Regions from separate parts of the Neobacillus sp. K501 genome, predicted to be linked through region 1. Evidence: predicted binding sites of a transcription regulator. Region 1 holds the regulator's gene; the other holds the start of a gene.
The links. The regulator NrdR, encoded in region 1, represses ribonucleotide reductase genes. The targets are predictions, from matches to a motif close to AACACNATATATNGTGTT.

Region 1 (8,547 bases):
TTTCCTGTTGAAGGAACATGGACACCGCGGCAAAGGTCCAAGAATTCACCTTGCTCATAGATTGTTACTTGTTCCTCATCCGGAATTGCTTCAATCAATTCAAGCTTATAGGGATCATTCATTTCCTTAAAAATCTGAACGGCTTCGGCTCGGCTTACTTCCTTACGAACAATTTCAATATTTTCATTGACGATCTTCGCCATTTCTTTTTCGATTTTTGGAAGATCTTCAGGTGTTAATGACTCTTCAATATCGATATCGTAGTAAAAGCCGCTTTCAATAACAGGACCAACTCCAAGATTTACATTTGGATATAGCCGCTTAATCGCTTGCGCCATTAAATGTGCTGTACTATGGCGTAAAACCTCTAATGCATCGTTAGAATCTGGCACAACGATTTCTATTGAACCGTCCTCTTCGATTGGACGACGAAGATCATACATTTGTCCGTTCCATTTCCCGGCAATCGCCTTTTTCTTTAGGCCCGGGCTGATGGATGCGGCAATATCTTCCGTTGTTGTTCCACGAGGAAACTCCTTCACTGCTCCATCTGGAAACGCAATTTTAACAACGTTTGACATGGTAACTCCTCCTTTTGATTTAAAAGTCAGTTTCGACTTAATTTAGTGTCCAGCTTCAGCGCCTAGGGGCTTCCGCTTTTCTAATAAAAATAAAAAAACCCGTCCCTATGGAAAAGGGACGAGTTTAATAAACACGTGGTTCCACCCAATTTTTCATTTTTAAAAAAATCTCAAAAATGACTTTAGGACAGGGTAACGGGCTGTTTCCCGTCAGGCGATTACAGTCTTCAAAGAAGCGTTCACCGCTGAAGTTTAAAGGTGGTAAGCATTCAATCCGTGCTAGGAGACTTTCAGCCATGTCCTCCCTCTCTGATAACCGTGAAAAAATACTATTGTCCTTATCATTACTTTTACTGTTTATTTTGCTATGTCTAGCTCCAGCGCTTAGTGGCTCGGGGTCATAAGCCCCTGTTCAAAGCGCTTCCGCTTTTCGGACTATGTAAGATATTATAATGACTATTTTTTGAAAAATCAATACGGTAAACACCTAATTTTCTAAGCACCATTTTCACTAGCTTCGTTTTCCTGTTGTATCCACTCTTTTATATGTCGTAAGCCCGTGTACAATTTAATTGTCACTCTTTCTTCAAAGATATTCTTTATTGTTCGTACAAGCGGTTCATCCGAATTTTTTGTATAGAGAATGATATTTCTTGGTGCTATCGATAATAATGGTGCAATTGAGGCTGAATCTACGTAAACGGGATGGTTAAACAAGAGCTTGCGGTCCACCATCCTCATTAGCTCTGCCCTTTTTATTTCAGCAAATTCCTCATTAAAAAATTTAATTTCCTCATCCAATAATAAATTCAAGGTTTCTATTTTAGGTTCCCGCTTCACTAAAAAATCACGGAGCGTCTGCACGAACATTTGATATTCCTGCTCCATTTTATATTCGTCAATAGAAATCTCAACATAACTCTCAAGCAGTTGTAAATACGGACGAAGGCGAAACTTTAAAAATGCATCAAAAGAAAACGAGATATTCCCTTTAAAAAGCTCCTCGACTGCTTCTCTAATCTTCGGTTCTTCCGTGTTCTCCTTTAAAAATACAGCAAGATCCTCCCGATTCCCTGCAAGTACAGAATAAATAATTTCCATAATTTGCTGAATTTCATCAGGATCTTCAAAGAAATATTCCTCCTGTAAAATGGCTCGAAACCAGTCATCTCGCTTTATTTTAATAATAAACTCATAAAATGCTTCTTTTACTTTTTCAAATGTAATTCCAGCTAATCTGTTATCCATAATTTTCACTATATGGTTATCTTCTGAAAGAAGAATATCTGAATGATCCTGTACGCACTTAAGCAAGTGAAGATAAAATCTTTTCGCATCCATCCTGCTTTGGAAGATGATTTCTGCCAACCAAATCCCCCCTAGTCACCAATCTCTGTTTTACTATTTATATGGGGGACTTGACCAAAATAGAAGTTAAGACAGAACAGCTTTTCCAATATTTATTTAAAATTAAAAGGATTACCGAAAAGAAATCGGTAATCCTTTTATTAGTGACGTCGGTTTGGTCCGTCTACGAGCACGGGCTCACTTAAACTGCGAATACGCTCCATGATTCTGCGCGCTTTCATTTTTTCTTCTTCCCCACGCTGACTATAAGTCAAGTGATGCTCAAGGCCTTGAAAATCAAAATTCGAGGTAAAAAAGGTTGGGAGTTTCTCCAGCATCCGGAATTGGAGAATCGGCCCTAGGACCTCATCTCTCGTCCAGCTCGAAACGGCTTCAGCACCAATATCGTCAAGCATCAAGATTGGCTCTTTTTTTAATGCCTCAATTTTTTCATTTAAGGTGGAATCAGCGATCGAACTTTTCATTTCTCGGAGCAGCTCAGGGACGTAGACAATCATCGAGCCAATTTGTTTTTTCGCCAGTTCATTCGCGATGGCACCTAACAAATATGATTTTCCCACTCCAAACTTACCATAAAGGTATAAACCTTTAGGCTTTAAGCCCGCTTCATAATTCATGAGGAAAGTAGCAGCCTTATCACCTGCATCCAATCTGCCCTGATCCCCTTCAAATTGTTCAAACGTTGCTTCCAAAATGTCTCTTGGGACATAAAGACTTTTAATCAGCCTTTGATTTTTCTTTTGTTCATCCGCCATTATTTTCCTTGGGCATTTCTTATATACAACATCTATGGTATTTCGTGTTAATACTAATTCTGGGTGATGCCCCTTCAAAAAATTAATGCATCCATCAAGACTCTCACACCGGTTACACTCTTTACTTTGGTTCGTATACTCATAAAGTTTCATCATACTTTTTTCAACCATCGCTTGGTTAATCTCGTCTTTATGTTCGGTTAAAAAGGCCTTTATTTCCGGATTTTGAAGGACCTGCTGCCGCTGTTGTTCATATCGCTTCTGAAAGTTTTCATTTGAAGCCAAACGCTTCAGTGTTTGATTAATCCTTTCCAACTATCTCACCCCTATTTCCGAAAGGCTTTTAATTTTTCTTCAATCGCCCGTTTTTTCGCTTCTAGGTCTTTGTCCGTCTGACCCACAGCATCTTTTCCTGTTTCTTCCGTTTTATCATCAAACCAATCAGGTAAAACTTCTTTGCGTATTGGTTTTTGTTTCGTTGTCTTTCCAGTACTTTTGTTATTCGTCCAGCTATTTTCTTTCTTCGCAATTTCCATTGCGTCTTTCACCGTATTCACTTGTTTTCTTGCCCAGTGACTAGCGATCGACTCGACAAATCCTTTTGTGAATTTCATATCGGTTTTTCTCATGACGACATCAATCAAGACATTAATGACACCAGGCTGAAGCTTATACTTAATCATAAGTTCTTCTAATATTTTCAGATCCGAATTGGAAGGCTCTACTCCCCCTGAAAGCTCTTTAAAAACTTGTAACGGAGGATTTGTTTCAAAATAACGAATTAATTTTTCCTCAGGAGTTTTCGGTTCGGTCAATTGAACCTGATGGGCCACCGGCTGGATTCGGGTAATCAAGCTTGGAAGCTGATCATAATTGACAAACTGATACCAGTCACGGGCACCCTTCCTTAACTCTTCGATATCAATCTCATCATTCTCATTAATAGCGCCTAGAACGAACTTTTTCATTTCAATTGGATCAATATTATAAAGAAATGCAAGATTGCTAATCACATCTTTTACCTTTTTAGATAAGGCCTTCTTAGGGACGAGTGAATCATTTAATCCTGCCTTTAACATCTCAAAATTAAATTCTTGATTTTCGATTTGAATCGGGGTTTGCTCAGTCCGCCCAATAAACTGTTGATTCGGCTCCGTTTCTAGTGCCTCAGAATGTTCTTGCATGTACTGAAGACTGCTAGGTGTTGCGGAAGCAAATACATCTTGAAAGGCTCTTGTTACCTCTGCATAATCTTCCTGCGGAGGTTTTTGTTGGTCGCTGAAAAAGCGTTTTAGCCGGGCAAAGTGATTTTTCCCGATCTTTCGATATAAATAAATATTTAACATTCCATCAAGAAAGAATTGCTCTGGAGTTAATGGAGGCTGTAGTTCATAAATAAATGAACGCTGCCCCTCCTCCGTATTCACATAAGTTTTTAATAAACCAATGCCTTCAAGCATCAAACGGGATTCATAAATATCCTTTAAATTAGCACTAAGTAAATTCATTAAAACGTGATGGGTTGAAGGCTCAGACCATAGTCTATTTTCCTCTACCTCTGCCCAGAGAGTCATATATAAACTAAAACAGGTTGAACCAATTAAGGGCTGATACAAAAACGTCAGCACTTTGCGATCATACTCATGCAGCAAACCATTTGCCCCTACTTTATAACGGTCAATGGGAATTAACTCCTGCCAATGCTGCGCCATTTTTCATTCAGACCTTTCCTTCAAATTTTTGTCCAGCTCCAGCGCCTAGGTGCTGGAGCTTTTCGAACAAAAGAGAGAGCCAAATTCCTCAGCTCCCTAAGATTTCTCTTTCTTAATTAATTCCTTTAATTCTTCAATAAAAACATTTATATCCTTAAACTGACGGTAAACGGATGCAAAACGAACATAGGCTACTTCATCGACATGTGCGAGCCTGTCCATTACCATTTCACCCACCAATTCACTTTTAATCTCAGAAATCCCCTGATTTCGAAGCTCTTTTTCCACGCCTTGTGTGATATCTTCTAATTGCTTTAAAGCAACTGGACGCTTTTCACAGGCCTTAATTAAGCCTCGTAAAATCTTATCGCGGCTGAACTCTTCCCTTGTTCCTTCTTTCTTTACCACAATTAATGGAATTTCTTCAATCTTTTCAAACGTGGTAAAGCGATATCCGCATTCTTCACATTCCCGCCTTCTTCGGGTAGCGCGCCCCTCATCAACAGGCCGGGAATCAAGCACACGTGTACCATAATTTTGACAAGAAGGGCATTTCATTGCTGATCAACTCCCCAAAAAATCCTAACACTTTTTTTCGCGGTATTCCTAATCTAATCTTATTAGAAAGAAATAGGTTACACAAGTCTAAGTATTAATTGTTTTTTCCTGCTCTAATAAACGTATGTATTTGATTAAGACGTTGATAATACGATTGGATCCTCTTCTTTAAGGTTGGGTACGATCCGGTCAGAGAAAATGATTCAGATGAAATGGTAAAGTCTACAGCTGTTTCTAATGGTCTTACAGAAACGACTGTTACGATTAAAAAACAAGGGGCCGGTTTATTAATTTCAACGGCAATCTCCCCACGCTCTTTTGATACCGTGGTAATTCTGCAATCCGCATCCTGTCTGAATAACTCTTCCACAGATTGAAAAAGCTGATTAAAAGTAGCTTTATAATAATGTGTTTTCAAAGAATCATCTTTCTGTCCATCAGAAGTTTCAATTTGTTTACTAAAACGAATAAATAAATCACCAAAAATCGACATTTCTACCTCCAAAAAAGATTGTTTACTCTATTTTACAATATTTCAAGGTAATATAAAAAGAGGTGTAAAATACATACACCTCTTGCCGTTTTCACCAAATTATTAAGCTTAAAGAGCGTTTGCCTGTTTAACGTGAACAGGGCCCATACCACGTGGAATTTCGATATTTTCACGTGTTTGTGCATTCAATGCTTCTGCAATATAATCAGCAGCAACATTTGGATTCAAATCGCCGCAAGTATACACATCAATGCTCGCATATCCATGCTCTGGGAAACTATGAATCGTTAAGTGAGATTCAGAAATAATGACCACACCGCTTACACCTTGTGGAGCAAATTTATGAAAAGCTACCTCGCGAATTTCTGCTCCTGATTTTAAAGCTGCTTCAACAAATGTCTGTTCAATAAAGTTCATATCATTTAATTTTTCAAAATCGCAACCCCATAATTCAGAGATTACGTGACGTCCCATTGTTTCCATATTCATTTTCCCCCTTTAACCATTTTCGCTTCGATCTTGAAATCCTGTTATTGACGGTACCAGGTAATTACCACGGGGGAAAGTTAGTCCAGAGAGGTCCTAACCCTTTAAGTAATTAATCGTTACCTAATTTCAAGAAGTTCACGATGACTAGTATACTAAGTTTATATTTTTTTTGCAACCTATCAATATAAAAATTTTTACATCATTTCGTTAATATGGATAAAAGGACATTTTCCCTCAAAAAAGCATTTTAAGTTATTTTATGCGGAATTACAATTTCTGCAACAAAAAAAGCTGTCAATCGACAGCTTTTTAACTTACTTTCACTTGGTTCTTCGTGACCATTTCTTGCACTACATAAAGAGCAAGGTCGACAACACGTGAAGAATAGCCCCATTCATTATCATACCAAGCTAGAACTTTCACTTTTCTTGTTCCCATGACCATGGTTGAAAGTCCATCTATGATGGCAGAATTAGGATTGCTGTTAAAATCTATGGATACAAGCGGCTCCATTGTGAAATCCAAAATTCCTTTTAATGAACCATTTCTTGCCTCGATAAATGCCTGGTTAATGTCGTCAACGGTAACATCCTGTTTCAGATCAACAACCAAATCAACTAAAGAAACATTTGGTGTTGGTACACGAAGCGCCATCCCGTGCAATTTACCCTTTAATTGAGGTAAAACAAGTGACAACGCTTTCGCAGCACCCGTCGAGGTAGGAATGATAGATTGTCCACACGCACGTGCTCGACGTAAATCTTTATGTGGGTTATCAATATTACGCTGGTCATTTGTATAAGCATGAATCGTTGTCATTAATCCACTTTCAATTCCAAACTTGTCATCAAGAACCTTTGCAACCGGTGCTAGGCAGTTTGTAGTACAAGAAGCATTTGAAATCACATCATGTTGATGAATATCAAGCATTTCCTCGTTAACACCCATTACAATCGTCACATCTTCGTTTTTACCTGGTGCTGTTAAAATGACTTTTTTCGCACCTGCTGCTAAATGCAGGGCAGCCTTTTCACGTGAGTTGAATTTTCCAGTCGCTTCAATCACCAGATCTATATTTAACTCTTTCCATGGCAGTTCTTCTGGATTACGATTACTTAATAATTTTATCCGTTTACCATTGACAATTAGTTCTTCGTCTAAAGCAATGATGTCCCCTTGAAATTGACCGTGAACAGTATCATATTTTATTAAGTGAGCTAAAGTTTCTGCTGGATAGCTCGCATTTATCGCAATAATATCAAGTTTATTTTCAAGGATCGCTTTTCGAAAAACCATCCTTCCAATTCTCCCAAATCCGTTAATTGCAATTCTCGCCTTCATTTTACGGCCCCTTCCGCATTAGTGTTATACTTATTAACTTGTTTGTTGGTATTAGTATAACATATTTAACGAAATAAGCGATATATAAAATGCGGATTTTTAAATGTTTTACAATTCAGATAACTAATTAACTATAAGACCAACAAAAAAAGAAGGGTTCTCCCCTTCTTAAAATGTAACTCCCCAGCCATTTATAATTTCGTTGAGCTGTTTTTTCGTTTCATTCAGTGAACCATTATTATCAATGACCGCATCGGCTAAGGCGACTTTTTCTGAAAGAGGCATTTGCGACTTTATTCTTGCCTCCGCTTCCTCTAGTGAAAGACTGTTTCTTTCCATAAGACGTTTTAGCTGTACTTCGCGATCAACGTAAACAAGGATCGTTTTCTGCACCATATGAGTTAGTTTACTTTCAAATAGCAAAGGAATATCAAGAATTACTACTTGTTCCCCGCCCTTGATGGCTGACTCAATTTTATTGTTCATTCTATTTCTTACTTCAGGATGTACAATTGAATTTAAGAGATGTCTTTTTTCTACATCATGAAAAATGATGGAACCAAGCTTCTGCCGATCAATCTCGTCATTTTCTAATAAAATTTCCTTACCAAATTCCCGAATGATTTTTTGATATGCCGGTTCACCTTTTTCAACGGCAAGGCGGGCTTCTATGTCTGCATCGACTACTGTAATGTTCATTTCCTTCAGCATATTTGAAACGGTACTTTTTCCACTGGCAATTCCGCCTGTTAATCCAATCACAAGTGACATACTCTTTTCCTTTCTTATTTACAATTTCCAAATTCCAATAATGATTAAAAGAATTCCCGGCAAAAAGCTAAGTTTTTGAACCCAATCATATTTATGAAAAAAGGCTCCGCTTTTTATGCCTAACAAAACAAATAGTGAGCTCATTACAGCAACAGTGAGTGCTAAATAAAAGGGTGAAAATCCAAGCATGGCTGCACCAATTCCGGCGCCAAAAGCATCAAGGGATAAGGCGAAACCAAGCATAAATGCCTCAATCCCGGTAATCGTCCCCGATTTGTCAAAATCCGCCGACATCGGTTTTTTCAATATATTAATCGCTATCCCAAGTGAGCGAATTTCAAAATTGACGATCATTTTTTCATGCTCAAGGAGCTCTTTTTCTTTTTCCGGCCGAAAAAATTGATACAATACCCATGCACCAAGAACGATTAGGATGAAGCCTCCCAGGCTTGCCGTGATATTCGCTGATAATACTTTTT
Region 2 (8,547 bases), 270 kb from region 1:
CAGCCACATTGGAAAATTGCTTAACACCCCGCCATCAACCAATACATTCATACCATCAATTGATTTTAATTTAACTGGTTCAAAAAAGTAAGGTATGCTGCAGCTCATTCGTACAGCCTTCGCAATAGAAAAGGATTCTGGTGCTATTCCATACTTCACTAAATCATCAGGAAGAACAACCAGTCTTCCATTCGAAAGATCGGACGCGATAAACCGAAGTGTTTGCGGTGGTAAATCTGAAAATGTCCTTAATCCTTTAGCGGCTAGTTTTTCCTCAATCCAATTCTCCAGCTCATTACCTTTGTATAATCCTAACTTCCAATATACGAACAACCACTTAGCAAATGGAAAAGGAATAATCGTCTTCCGAGCATCGAGGAATTTAGTTAAATCCAATTCAACAAGCAATCGATCCATTTCATGGCTCTTATAGCCAGCTGCTATTAAAGCAGCAATTATGGAGCCAGCACTCGTCCCAGCGACTCTTTCAAATTGAAAACCTCTTTTTTCAATTTCTTGATAGGCGCCAACAAGGGCAAAGCCTTTGATTCCTCCTCCAGAAAAAACACCGTCTATTTTCATGGCAGCCACTCCTAAAGGTGAACTCATTGTTACATCTTTAAGCAGCAAATTCTTAAAATAGTACAGTGTACGAGCAAAAAAATTTTTTATATAAAGAAAAAGGCTGACAATGGTGTCAGCCTTTCACTATTTATTTTATATCATAACCTTGATCGTCAATGGTTTCTTTAATTTTGTCTAAGCTAACCTCTTGTTGGTTAAACTCTACATCAACGGTACCAGCTTTTAAATTAACTTTTACGGAATTTACACCGTCAAGCTCCCCTACACTTCCCTCTACCGCTCTTACACAATGATCACAAGACATTCCTTCGACTGCTAACGTTACTTTTTCCATTTAGATTCACCCTTTCTGATTTGATATTTCTATTTTACTATACCCCCCTACCCTATGTAAAGTGTAATGAGATATATTTTTAGAAATACTCCAATATGTGACGAAATCGAAAACTCCTAATACTATTATCCCAAAAGCGGCTTTCCGATGTACTGCTGCAGGCTTTAAATAATCGGTAAAATCAAACCACCGATTGCCCCTGTGACGACAATAATCCACGGAGAGAGCTTCCAATAAACAAGCATGTAAAATAATATCGCAGCTAATGTAAAATCTTGAGCTGAGAAGATTGAACTTATCCAAATAGGCTGATAAAATGCAGCAATTAAAATCCCAACAACAGCAGCGTTTACTCCCATTAAGGCACCATTGATCTTAGGGTTTTGGCGAAGGGAATTCCAAAAGGGCAAGGTTCCATAAATGAGTAAAAAGGCAGGCAGAAAAATTGCTATTGTAGCCATTATTCCTCCTTGCCATCCATTCATAACTGTTCCCAGATAGGCAGCAAAGGTAAATAACGGGCCGGGAACTGCTTGAGCTGCCCCATATCCAGCTAAGAATTCTTCTTTACTCAACCATCCGGTAGGAACAAATTCACGCTCTAATAATGGCAAAACAACATGACCACCGCCAAAAACCAAAGAACCTGATCGATAAAAACTGTCAAAAATGGCTATCCAGCTTGATGAGTTAATTTCTCTTAATAAAGGTAATAGGATAAGCAAAGCAAAAAATAATGCTAAGCATAAAGCCCCTATACCTCGTGGAATTGGAAATTGAGTCTGGGATTTATCCTGTTCAGTATTTTGTTTAAACAGAAAGAAGCCAATGAGTGCTGAAATTACGATGACACCCACCTGGGTAATGGCTGTTTGATAGAGGATTGTAGCCACTAATGCAAGAAGAGCAATGGTTTTTCTTTTTAAATCAGGAGTAAGTTTTTGTGCCATACCTAATATTGCGTGAGCGACAACGACAACTGCGACAATTTTTAATCCATGGATCCAGCCTGCCTCACCAATATTAAAATTTTGGAGAAAGAATGCAAATAGAACAAGCACGATAACGGATGGGAGGGTGAATCCAATAAAGGAGATAATACCTCCAAGGATCCCAGCACGTATCACTCCAATGCCAATTCCTACTTGACTGCTGGCAGGGCCAGGCAAAAACTGGCATAGGGCAACTAGATCGGCATAGCTTTTTTCGTCCAGCCATTTTCTTCTTCGCACATATTCCTCATGAAAGTAGCCAAGATGGGCAATAGGTCCTCCAAAGGAGGTAAGGCCGAGTTTCGTTGAAACGATGAGGAGTTCGAATAGAGATTTGATGGTAGTAGTTGGTTTCATTGAACGCTCCTTTTATTGATCTTATACCTTCATATTGGCAGTATAACACCGTAGAATTTGCTTTTTGGTGTTTCCCGAAAGAATTTACATTTTCTTAATATACTTCAATTATAAAAAGTTTATATAAAAAGTTATGTTAAAGAATATTGTTGATAAGAATAAAAAAATGCGGGTGGAATAGAGAAAAACCCTTTTGTTAAAGGTCTACGTGCCTGAAAACGGGTTGAGGCAGAGAACTTGGTAACGTAAAGAGGTTCTACGTGCCCGAAAACGGGTTGAAGCAGTGGTCTCGGTAACGTAAAGAAGTTCTACGTGCCCGAAAACGGGTTGAGGCAGAGAACTTGGTAACGTAAAGAAGTTCTACGTGCCCGAAAACGGGTTGAAGCAAAGGTCTCGGTAACGTAAAGAGGTTCTACGTGCCCGAAAACGGGTTGAAGGCAGAGGTCTCGGTAACGTAAAGAGGTTCTACGTGCCTAAAAACGGTTTGAAACAGAGAAAACCCTTAACGTATAAAGTTTCTGCGTAAATTGGGGAGAGTTATCGTTATTAAAAATCTAATCATCAATTAGTTTAAGTTTTTCAAAAACAACAATTTAATTTAACAAAGCCATATAAAAAAACAATGCAATTCGGATGAATTGCATTGTTTTTTGTAATTATAATCCACATTTTAATTGGGTACCACAGTTAGTACATGTATTACAGCCGCCAATTTCTTTCACTTTTCCTTTGCGGCATATTGGACAGGTGTTACCCACTTCTGAGCCTATCGTCACATCTGTTGAACGAAGATCACTGATTGTATCTACAAGAACAACATGCTGACTTGGCTTTTCTTCAAACATTGATAATTGTTCCATTGTGTTTTCTTCTGCTTTGAGTGTAAGGACCTGAGAATCACGTGATCCATCGACGTATACAGTACCGCCTTTTGCGCCACCACGGTACAAACGCTCATATACCTTTTCAACCTGTTCAACGCTGTAACCTTTTGGTGCATTAACAGTCTTACTAATTGAGCTGTCAATCCAACGCTGAATAACACATTGAACATCTGCGTGTGCTTCTGGTGCAAGTTCCATTGCTGAAACAAACCAATTTGGTAGATTGTCTGAATCAGCTTCTGGATGCTGATCTAAATACTCTTGAACGATATCTGCTTTTACTTCAATAAATTTACCAAGACGTCCGCTACGGAAATAAGAGAATGAGAAATAAGGCTCTAATCCAGTTGATACACCAACCATTGTTCCAGTGGATCCCGTTGGAGCAACAGTTAGCAAATGTGAATTCCTTATTCCATTTTCTAAGATTGATTCTCGAATGTCTTCAGGCATTTTTTTCATGAAACCTGTATTGATGAAAGCATTTCGTAAACGATTGGTTTCTTCGGTTGTTTCCCCGTTTAGGAATGGAAAGCTTCCTTTTTCCTTCGCTAACTCAACTGAAGTTTTATAAGCTGTTGTAGCGATTGTTTCGAATACTTGATCAACAAGCTGATTACCTTTTTCTGAGCCGTACTCTGTTTCACAGTAGATTAACAGGTCATGTAATCCCATTACTCCCAAGCCTACGCGGCGTTCACCAAGCGCCTGCTTTTTGTTTTCTTCTAGGAAGTATGGAGTAGCATTAATAACATTGTCCTGCATTCGAACGCCTACAGCGACCGTTTGTTTTAACTTTTCGATATCGACTTTTTTTGTTTCCTTATCAGCCATCTCAGCAAGATTAACCGCGGCAAGGTTACAAACTGAATATGGTGCGAGAGGTTGCTCACCACATGGGTTTGTTGCAACAACTTGTTGACCGTATGCTTTTGCATTTGTCATGTCGTTGGCATTATCAATAAAGAATATTCCTGGCTCTGCTGAGTAGGTTGCACAGATGTTAATAAGGTTCCATAGTTCTTTTGCTTTTATTTTCTTATATACTCGAACCTTGTGACCCTGCTTTTCCCACTCGCGAACATCACCGACTTTATGCCATTCTTGGTTGTATGCCTTCATTTCTTCTTCGTTATAGATTTCAACATATGGGAAACGAAGTTCATAATCGCCATCTGTTTCTACTGCTTCCATAAATTCCTTTGTTAAACAAATGGAGATGTTAGCTCCTGTGAGGAATTCTGGATTATGGACTGTATAGTTACCACCTGTTAATAGTTTTTCTTCAGCATCTGCAATAATATCTTCACTGAAACCGCCTAATCCAGGGAAGTTTTTATAATTCACTATACCTTGATACATGGCATTTTCACGAGCTGTAAAAGGAGTGAATTTAAGCTTATCAGTTGCATGCTTTTTAATCGTTTCATCGTTTGTGTTTTCAATTAAGAATCGCAAAATTCTAGGGTTCTGCATTTTTGAGATAATAAACTCAATAATGTCCGGATGCCAGTCAGCAAGCATGATCATCTGAGCACCCCTGCGCGAGCCGCCTTGTTCCACTAAATGCGTTAATTTCGCAATGTCATCCAACCACGAAACAGAACCAGATGATTTTCCGTTTACACCTCTTGCTAAGGTGTTACGAGGACGTAATGTTGAGCCATTGGTACCAACACCGCCGCCGCGGCTCATGATCTCCATAACCTGCTTACGATGATCAGAAATTCCTTCCCTTGAGTCCGGAACAAAAGGCATCACGTAACAATTAAAGTAAGTTACGTCAGTTTGAGCACCTGCGCCATATAAAACACGGCCAGCAGGAATGAAGTTCAGATTAACCAATTCTTGATAAAACTTATCAGTCCACTCTCTTCGCTTCTCTTCCGTTTCCTCCACAGATGCAAGGCCGGTTGCATTTCGCTTGGCAATCTGCTCGTAGAATAGCTCTAACGGTTTCTCGATAACATCAAGTGACCGCAAGATAACTCCTGTTTCTGATTCCTCTGGGTCATCAAGGACACCTCTAAATTCCTCTTCCACTAAAACCTTTGCTTTTTTACTCTCCCAATCTATATCCATGATGTATCCAAGCCCACGTGCTGGGAATTTTGGATCCTCTTTAATCGTGAGTACAACAAAGTCACCATTTGTAAGGGTAATTTTTGCAGTGTCTTTAAAGGTGTAGCGGTCTAACATGACCAATCTTGATACACCTTTGTGGGTTATCTTCATATCTGGGGTTACAGGGTGCACCTGGGGGAACAATCCGATGTCCTCATTTAACCTTTCAAAATCAATATTCATTTTTTGTCTAAAAACAACAGACATGAAAACACTCCCTCAAATATAAATTCTATATCTTGTGTAAGATTCTAGTATTGTTATGCTATATCTTGTTGACTTGATATACATAAGTTATCATAGATGCTCAGAATAAATCAATATATAGTACCGAAAATATTTTCGACACCACTATATATTGTGTTAAGTGCAAAAAACTTAATCTTTGTCAAACTTAAAATAAGATAGAATTAAGAGATATCATAAGATTTCTTATGTTTTTCGGCATAAAACAAGAAATTTTAACAAATTTCGCAGGTTGCGATTTTTAAAAAAGGTAGATTTTTGATTATCAAGAATTATTAAAAAGGTATACTTAAAAAAAGAAGAATTAAGGAGGAGGAAATAAATTGTTAGCACAAATTATTAAAGTTGATAATGGCTACACGGCACGTTATGAACGGCACTTGAAGCATTCTGTTGAAGATGTTTGGTCCTATTTAACAGATAATGACAAACTTCCACAATGGTTTTCAGAGCTTCGCGTGGACGAACTTCGTGAAGGCGGGGTCATTCAATTCGACATGGGAAATGGAACCTTTGAGGAAATGAGAATCCTCGAATTGAAAATGCATTCCGTCTTGGAATATACCTGGGGCGAAGATATTGTGCGTTTTGAGTTATCTCAAGAGAATGACGGCTGTTTATTAGTCTTAATTGAAAAAATAAATACTATAACAGATCATACCCCTAGGGATTTAGCAGGCTGGCATGTTTGTTTGGATGTCATTGATTCATTGCTTAATCAAAATACAATTGAGCGTAAGGAAGAATGGAAAAAATGGTACGAAAAATATGTCAAAGCTATTAATTCGATAAAAAATCAATAAGTAAAAGGGCGAACATTAATTACACAGTTCGCCCTTCTTTTTATCTTTTATAATTCCATTCATCACTTTCATAGCGTTCTTTCGCTATTTTATTCACATAAGCAAGTTCTTCTTCATTCAAATGGTATGGTTCAAGAACAATATTAAGCCCTTCTGCGAAGCCTTTATAAAATGCTTCCTTCGCTTCCTCTAACGTAATTTTTCGTGGACTGATCTCATTAATCGCAACAGCTTTGTTTTTAAAGGCTGACTTCATCCGTTCTTTTACCCGATCATTAGGATATTTGAACAAACTGAAAAGTTTATCCTCATCCAAATCTAATAGAATCGACCCATGCTGCAAAATAACCCCTTTTTGCCTTGTTTGGGCACTTCCAGCCACCTTACGCCCTTCGACAACAAGCTCGTACCAGCTAGGTGCATCAAAACAAACAGCAGAACGAGGATTCTTAAGAGCACTTTTTTCTTCATCCGTTCTTGGAACGGCAAAATAGGCTTCCAATCCTAACTGATGAAATCCTTTTAAAATTCCTTCCGATATGACGCGGTAAGCCTCAGTTACGGTTTTCGGCATTTCTGGATGATCTTCTGAAACAATGACACTATAGGTTAGCTCATGTTCATGAAGTACCCCTCGCCCACCTGTAGGCCGTCTCACAAATCCAAGTCCATGAGCCTTAACTGCCTCTAAATCAATTTCCTTCTCGACTTTTTGAAAATAACCGATGGATAAGGTCGCGGGATTCCAGCCATAAAAACGAATAACCGGAGGAATTTTACCTTCACTATGCCAATCCAGAAGAGCTTCATCTAATGCCATATTAAAAGCTGGAGAACAATTTCCAGAGTCAATAAAACGCCAAATTTCCTTTTCCATTTTAAAACCTCATTTTTATGTTGTTTATGTACATTTTCAAGTCTACCAAAATCTGATAGGAATTCAAAACGAGAAATCTTTGCTATAATCTTAATAGGCAAAAAGAAATATATTTTTATCTTTATTCTTTATCTTTAAAGGATTGGCTTATATAATATATACTAGTGCATCAAAGCTTGAAAGGAGCAAACAGAAGTTGAGTTCTCTAATAACACTTTTAACCATTATCGGAGCAGTAGTAATTTATTCCCTTACCACTTATTTCTATCAGAAAAGAATAGTTAAAACGGTAACCGAAGAGGAATTTCGTGCAGGGTATCGAAAGGCCCAACTCATTGATGTTCGTGAACCAAACGAATTTGAAGGTGGTCATATTTTAGGAGCACGGAATATTCCGTTGTCTCAGATCAAAATGAGACTGAAGGAACTCCGCTCAGACCTTCCTGTTTATTTATATGATCAAAATGGAATGCGCAGCGGCCGTGCAGCTCAATTTTTACACCGTAGAGGATTTAGAGACCTTACCCAGTTACAAGGCGGGTTCAAAAAGTGGTCTGGAAAAGTCAAAACAAAAAAATAATCTAGTGAGACTTCTATCTAAGATAGAGGTCTCTTTTATTAAAATAAAAAATCTGACAAATGACAAAGGCCAGATTCAACAAAATAAGCTGAACCTGGCCTTTTATTATTATGCTTTTTGATATTTTAAAATTGGTTTACGTGCTGCCGTTGCTTCGTCCATACGACCGACAACCGTGGTATGCGGTGCTTCTTGAACGATTTCTGGATTCTCTTCTGCTTCTTTAGCAATTTGAATCATGATGTCAATAAAAGAATCCAAAGTTTCTTTCGATTCAGTTTCCGTTGGCTCAATCATGATACACTCTTCCACATTTAACGGGAAGTAGATGGTTGGTGGATGGTAACCAAAATCGAGCAGGCGTTTAGCAATATCTAATGTACGAACACCTAGCTTTTTCTGGCGTCTACCGCTAAGCACAAACTCATGTTTACAGTGTCTATCAAACGGCAGGTCATAGTATTCTGCCAGCCTTCTCATCATATAATTCGCATTCAATACCGCGTACTCTGTTACGGCTTTCAAGCCATCTGGACCCATGGTTCGGATGTAAGTATAGGCGCGAACATTGATACCGAAGTTTCCATAATAAGGCTTCACACGACCGATCGATTGCGGACGGTCATAATCAAGCATGTATTCTTCACCGCGCTTAGCAATTACCGGTTTTGGTAAAAACGGAATTAAGTCCGCCTTCACTCCAACAGGACCTGAACCAGGACCTCCGCCTCCGTGTGGACCTGTAAAGGTCTTATGAAGGTTTAA

Region 2: the regulator NrdR is predicted to act here: its motif matches at 5,624-5,641, upstream of ACWM35_RS05765 (vitamin B12-dependent ribonucleotide reductase).

The regions. Positions count from the first base shown of each region.
Region 1 is NZ_JBSLYA010000002.1:524,620-533,166, forward strand. It holds gene thrS (threonine--tRNA ligase) at 1-581, opposite strand, end outside; T-box leader at 693-935, opposite strand; gene ACWM35_RS07160 (putative sporulation protein YtxC) at 1,077-1,949, opposite strand; gene dnaI (primosomal protein DnaI) at 2,090-3,019, opposite strand; gene ACWM35_RS07170 (replication initiation and membrane attachment family protein) at 3,031-4,416, opposite strand; gene nrdR (transcriptional regulator NrdR) at 4,513-4,974, opposite strand; gene ACWM35_RS07180 (hypothetical protein) at 5,069-5,467, opposite strand; gene speD (adenosylmethionine decarboxylase) at 5,576-5,950, opposite strand; gene ACWM35_RS07190 (glyceraldehyde-3-phosphate dehydrogenase) at 6,266-7,297, opposite strand; gene coaE (dephospho-CoA kinase) at 7,466-8,068, opposite strand; gene ytaF (sporulation membrane protein YtaF) at 8,087-8,547, opposite strand, start outside.
Region 2 is NZ_JBSLYA010000002.1:249,843-258,389, forward strand. It holds gene ACWM35_RS05750 (patatin-like phospholipase family protein) at 1-582, opposite strand, end outside; gene copZ (copper chaperone CopZ) at 713-919, opposite strand; gene ACWM35_RS05760 (chromate transporter) at 1,084-2,268, opposite strand; gene ACWM35_RS05765 (vitamin B12-dependent ribonucleotide reductase) at 2,925-5,483, opposite strand; gene ACWM35_RS05770 (SRPBCC family protein) at 5,846-6,325, shown strand; gene ACWM35_RS05775 (lipoate--protein ligase family protein) at 6,366-7,202, opposite strand; gene ACWM35_RS05780 (rhodanese-like domain-containing protein) at 7,399-7,782, shown strand; gene gcvPB (aminomethyl-transferring glycine dehydrogenase subunit GcvPB) at 7,891-8,547, opposite strand, start outside.